2 regions of the Halobacillus sp. H74 genome follow, and region 2 is predicted to be linked to the other one. Evidence: riboswitches for the same ligand, from Rfam matches in the RefSeq annotation. Region 2 holds a riboswitch; the other holds the start of a gene.
What was found. Region 2 has a riboswitch for cobalamin ahead of ACTWPX_RS05360 (DUF4430 domain-containing protein). Riboswitches for the same ligand answer to the same signal wherever they lie in the genome.
Positions count from the first base shown of each region.

Region 1: another riboswitch for cobalamin. It lies ahead of ACTWPX_RS07400 (hypothetical protein); the one in region 2 lies ahead of ACTWPX_RS05360 (DUF4430 domain-containing protein).

Region 1 covers NZ_JBQQCI010000003.1:191,841-195,054, reverse strand. Annotated here, with positions in the region: gene ACTWPX_RS07405 (ABC transporter substrate-binding protein) at 1-351, opposite strand, end outside; cobalamin riboswitch at 725-922, shown strand; gene ACTWPX_RS07400 (hypothetical protein) at 1,088-1,309, shown strand; gene mmgD (citrate synthase) at 1,353-2,468, shown strand; gene ACTWPX_RS07390 (bifunctional 2-methylcitrate dehydratase/aconitate hydratase) at 2,541-3,214, shown strand, end outside.
Region 2 covers NZ_JBQQCI010000002.1:415,224-418,437, forward strand. Annotated here, with positions in the region: gene ACTWPX_RS05350 (hypothetical protein) at 201-353, shown strand; gene ACTWPX_RS05355 (ECF transporter S component) at 495-1,007, opposite strand; gene ACTWPX_RS05360 (DUF4430 domain-containing protein) at 1,014-1,415, opposite strand; cobalamin riboswitch at 1,641-1,820, opposite strand; gene ACTWPX_RS05365 (ATP-binding protein) at 1,867-3,214, opposite strand, start outside.

The DNA of each region.
Region 1 (3,214 bases), on a different contig from region 2:
TTCTTCCCCTACCAACGTAGTTCCTTCAAGGTCATCACGAAGGTACTTATAAATTGGCTTCTCTACCCATGATTCAACGATTCCTACAGGGTCCACATCAAATGCAGTCGCTGTATCCGTTGCTCCTTGATAAAGAGTCACCACTTTTTCTGGAGTTCCCTCAATCGTTGTCGTTCCCATTGCATGTTCAATTTCTCTTGTATCCGACTCTTCACTGGAAGAATCATTTCCTCCCTCTGCCGAATCACTTTCTGAAGAAGCTCCTTCAGATCCGCAAGCTGAAAGAAGTGTTGCCATAAATAAAACAAATATTAGAAGTGCCCATTTTTTATGTAATCGGGTACTCAGCATATGTATCCCTCCTGTTTGATATTGAGAATCATTTTCATCTGTCACTATATTATTGCAAACGATTCTCAATGTCAATACTATACAAGGGACTTTTCTATCAATTCTCTAAGGGAAATTTCCCAATTTCAAAAGAGCTTCTCAACGGTTCAATGAGCAATTGAAAAGCTGATTGAAAATATAGTAACCTCTTATTTCGCTTGGTAAAGACTTTCTTTAGCATAAAAAAACAACTCCTTGTTGAAGTTGTTATACTTGATATCACCCAAAAACGCGATTATTGGAACTTATTTTCAAATCAAATATATCGTCATCCTACCCTTCAGAAAAAATTGTTTATTTTCTAAATCTTTGTTATATTTAAAAAGTCAAAACTGAATATGTTTTTGATTCAGGTGCAGGTAAGCATTCAGCTTATTTGCTTAAAAGGGAAATCGGTGATAATCCGATGCTGTCCCGCAACTGTATTTGGGAGCGAACTGGTATACCACTGTTCTAGTTAAAAACGAGAATGGGAAGGGACCAGGGAGTGATGATCATAAGCCAGGAGACCTGCCTGTCTCAGCGAACATCCATACCTACGAGGATAGGAGGTGTTAAGTGCGAGTTAGAGAGTATGGACAGGTGTGTAGATTAATGATTCCCTCCTCTCTCTGGATAGCTGCAATCTCAACTTAACAACTTCTCTGGAAGTTGTTTTTTTATTGTCTTGATTTTCATTTGACTAGAGGTGCTTTATTTGACGGATTCAACTGAGTTTACCGTAAATTTGTTCAAATCTTATATCATGAACCACCTGTTTTCTTCTGTCCCCTGCCCACTGGAAGCTATCTACAAAAAAATAAAAGAAGAAATCATCAAGCAAGAAGGTCGAATTCAGGAGCTTGAGAACCTTGAGGAAGCCTTCTTCATTGTCCATGAAGAAATCACCGGAAAACGACCGGTGCCTTCAAGAGCATGAACACTTTTTTGAAAGCGTTTACTAAAATACTAGGAGGATCTATATGCATGAGCAAACGACTTACAATCCCGGATTAAATGGTGTGATTGCAACAGAGACAAAGTTGTCTTATTTGGATGTTGATGCTGAAGAAATCATCCTTCGTGGATATGAACTGATTGAACTTACCAAAAGCAAGCATTATCTCGATTTAATCCAGCTCTTATTACGAGGTGAGCTTCCTGATGATGAAGAACGCTCCTCAATTGAAGAGGGTTTGAAAAAAGAATATGACCTCCCTGAGGATTTCTTTTCCCTTTTCAGTAAATTACCTAAAGAAACACATCCAATGGATGCCTTACGTACAGGAATATCAGCACTCGCAGGTTACGAGAAAAACTTAGATGAACGCCATGAAGTCGAGATAGACCAAACGTCACGAAGACTTCTAGCAAAAATCCCTAACATCGTTGCTAATAGCTACCACATTCTTCAAGAGGAAGCGGTTATAGAACCAAAACAGAAGCTGCCCTATAGTGCGAATTTCTTGTACATGATTACAGGTAATGAACCGACCCCTTCAGAAGCAGCCTGTTTTGATCAATCTTTGATGGTATATAGTGAACATGAAATGCCGAATTCAACCTTTGCGGCACGCGTAATAGCTTCGACAAATGCTGACATATACGGCGCACTGACCGGAGCAGTAGCTTCTTTGAAAGGAAACCTCCACGGGGGAGCAAATGAGGCGGTCATGCACATGCTGATAGAAGGTGAAACGATAGACGGGTTCCGGCGCCTCCTCTATGAAAAACTTAAAAACAAAGAAAAAATCATGGGCTTCGGACACAGGGTTTACATGAAGAAGATGGACCCCAGAGCCTCCTTGATGAAAGAGGCACTACGTGAACTGTCTAAAGATAGAAATCGAGAAGACCTTTTTGAAATGTGCGAAGCAGGAGAAGACCTGATGAAACAAGAAAAAGGTCTATATCCGAACTTGGATTATTATGCCGCACCAGTCTACTATTTGTTAGGTATCCCAATTGAATTGTACACACCTATTTTCTTTGCTGCACGAACACTGGGGTTGTGCTCACATGTGTCAGAGCAATATGCAAACAACAAACTGTTCAGACCAAGAGTTCTCTATACCGGCCCCCGCGGTCTGCACCCTTAGAAGTAAACTGCCGGGTTTGCCCCGGCTATCAATTAAGTAATCATTACATATTTAATAAAGGTGGAGATGGAGATGACAGAAGTGAAAATAAACGAGAGACAGAAGACCGATCATGTTTTAGATCAAATCGCAGAATATGCCGTTGATGGAAAAATCAGCAACCATGAAGCTTTAGAGACGGCACAATACGTATTGATGGATACGTTAGGCTGTGGTTTTTTAGCCCTTCGATATCCTGAGTGTACCAAGCATTTAGGGCCTATCATTCCTGGCACCATTGTTCCGAATGGTTCCCGAGTACCTGGTACGTCTTACGAATTGGACCCCATCCATGCGGCATTCAATATTGGATGTATGATTCGCTGGCTCGATTACAATGATACATGGCTGGCTGCAGAGTGGGGACATCCTTCTGACAACTTGGGAGGAATTTTAGCGATTTCCGATTACATCAGCCGAAAAAGGATAGCAGAAGGAAAACAACCGCTGAAAATGGATACAGTGCTCGAATACACCGTCAAAGCTCATGAAATTCAAGGAGTATTAGCCCTGGAAAACAGCCTGAATCGTGAGGGGCTCGACCATGTTCTATATGTGAAGGTCGCAACCACAGCAGTAGTGACCGCTATGTTAGGCGGCAATAAAGAAGATGTCATCAATGCTGTCTCCCAAGCCTGGATAGATAATTCGAGCCTTCGAACCTATCGTCATGCACCGAACACTGGCTCACGTAAATCGTGGGCTGC
Region 2 (3,214 bases):
AAGGCTGAGGCCGTGTCCCCTGAAAGCGAAGTATGTTGAGGCTACTGAAGAACTGCAACTTTCTTAGTTTTGCATCACAGAAAGGCCGGGCAGTACGATTTTATCGTTCAACTCGGGTTCTTTATTTCGATGAAACATTTATAAGTCAAAGAAAATCACTCTTTTTAGATAGGCAGCGTTGCTTCCACGAGGAGCGTTCGGTGGTGACGCCTGCGGGAACAGCGCGAGCCGAAGATCCACTTGGTCAAGTGATCTTCTTGACCAAGTTAGCTGAGGCCGTGCCCGCGGCAAGCATCCACCGACAAGCGATTCGTGAGAAGCAACAACAAACTTTAACAGTTCCTCTAGATTGAAAAGGGTTTTTCAGTGGCCTCAAGTATGTTGCCCGAGCGGCGTAAGCATTTATTGTTTCATAAAGAAAACCCGAACGAAATTTCGTTCGGGTTTCTAGCGGGAAAATTCTTTTGTCCCAGCCTTGTTTCCTATAAAATAATTTAAGATGCTTTTGATATCTCATTCCTTTTTAGGTAACGATAGAACAATGTGCCAAGGACCGGAGACAGAATAAATATGAATGCGGTATTGGAAATGGCATGATTGATATCCATTGGTAAGCCACTTAAATAATACGCCCAAAATGATTGTCCTGCTGCACGCATCGTCAAGGAAAGGACAACTCCATAAAAGAGACCACTGAAAAAACCAAAGATTGACAAGCCCCATACAGGAAGTCTGCCCCAATACTTACCCAGCATTCCTGCTGAAATTCCGATCAGAGCCCAAGCAACAATCTGCCAAATCGTCCAAAACCCCATGCCTAATACCATGTTGGAAACAATCGTCGTCAGTAAGGCAATCATGATTCCGGCAGCAGGTCCGAGCCAAAAGCCGGCAATGATGATAATAGCTGTGACAGGCTGGACATTCGGTATATTTGCCAGCGCCATTCTGCCTGCAACGGCAATGGATGCAAGCATGGCTATCAGTGTCAGTTTATAAGTGTTCATTCCTCATCATTCCCACGATTGGTAGTCAAAAACGATTTCGTCTCCTTCTTCAACTTCGTACTCATTCGCACCTACAGTCGCATCTTCCCCATTGATGGTATATATCCAAGCCATTTTTTCTTTGTCATCCCCTGCAATTCCTTCAATGCTGTTGATGTAACCTTCCGTCTGTTCAACCTCAAAGTTATCTTCCATCACTTCCATCAAGGTCGTACCTTCTTCTACAGTAATTTCTTCTTCAGCTAACATTTCTTCACCCTTATTTTTAGAAACATCGACTTGGAGTGTTACCTCCTGTGCCTCTTCTTGAGTAGCATTCGCTTCGTCCCCTTCTTCTTGTGCTCCACATCCTGCAAGCATTCCTACAGCCAATACGAACGCCAATAACATCGAATAAAGTTTATTCATTTACTACCTCTCCCTTTTACTATTACGTTTCATCGCTTTGATTAGAAAAGAGATCAGACAACCAACGTCAAGTATGTATAGAAAACGAATACCGAATCCTCTCATATGTCCAACAAAAAAAGCTCGCCCTTAATAATAAAGGACAAGCTTAAGACAAACCAGATAGGTTACATAGAACGTTTTTCTAATACCGATCGGTTGTCTCAAATGCTCAATCCCCGAAGCTTTGAAACAATGGATCAGGCAGGTCTACTGACTTGTGTCTCTTTCTACTCAGGACCCTTCCCATGCGAATGCACAGTGGATATTCCTTTTCGTCTACACTTACAGTTGCGAGGACAGTTCTGGTATTCCACCAGATTCCCTATTAGGTCTATTACAGACACCTGATTCCTCTTCATATGAAGTTCCAATCATAGAATACATGATGAGTCATAATTTAGCAACTTATTCAATTATCATTCCCTTTAGGAATACGGAAGGAAAATGTCGTACCTTCCCCTAATTTACTGTGCACACTGATCGTGCCGCCATGCGCTTCAACAATATTTTTCGCAATCGCCAGGCCAAGCCCAGTGCCTTTTTTATAATTCTTGTTCTCTCTCTTCCTGGATTTATCCGCTTTGTAAAAACGTTCAAAAACAAAAGGAAGATCTTCTTCAGCGATTCCTAATCCTGAGTCGCGGACCGAAGCCGTCCATTCTTCCATACCATCCTCGATTGCTACCCGGACCTCCCCTTCACTATCGGTATGGCGGATCGCATTATCTATTAAATTCGTGAACACTTGTTCAATCCGGTCTGGATCAAAAGACAAGTGATGTAATGAATCCTCCACTGACGATTTCAGCACGATGTTCTTGTCATTGGCAAGACCCTGGAACTTACGGATGATCCTCTGCATATAAGGACTAATCTCAGTTGATTCTATTGACAATTGGATATGACCAGCTTCCATCCGAGCCAAATCCAGCAGTTCATTGACCAACCGTCCGATACGGAGTGATTCGTCGTGAATGATTTGAGCTAGTTCGTTTTTATCCTCTTTACTCTCCGCTATGTCATCTACAATCGCTTCACTATAGCCCTGAAGCATTGAAATCGGTGTACGCAATTCATGAGATACATTAGCAATGAAATCTTTGCGCAATTTATTCAAACGTCTTTCCTCTGTCATATCCCTTAACACTGCAACAGCGCCACGAACTTTATGTTTATCATATAAAGGTGTCATGATAATCACCCATGAACGACCTTGGAGGGCTACTTCTGTCATTGATTCATGTTCTTCAGATATGACACTATTGAACAGCTCTCTTAATGGTTCTGGTAATGGAATCCGTTCTGGAACCGATGATACACCATTTTTTTCGAACTCATAAGCTTCCAAGTACTGCTGTGCAGGAGGGTTTGAAATCAGGACATCTCCTTGTCGATTCAGGGTAATGACTCCATCCGCCATCGACCTTAAAATCCCTGATAATTGCTCTTTTTCCTGATTCAAAGCGTTAATGTGGAATTTTAATTCTCTTCCCATTCTGTTGAAAGCCATGGCAAGTTCCCCGATTTCATCATGGGTGCGAATAGGGATTTTCGTGTTGAATTCCCCTTTTGCTAAATCTAATGCCCCTTCCCGCATCTTAATCAATGGGGCAGTTATCCTTGTCGAAAGGAAAAAAGCAAAAATGGTCGTCAAAATAATCGCGATACCGGCACCTAAAAAGATGATTTTCGTTGTTTGTTCAGATGTTTCTTCTATCGTGTCCAAAGACTGGTAGACGAACACGGCTCCATCTTTA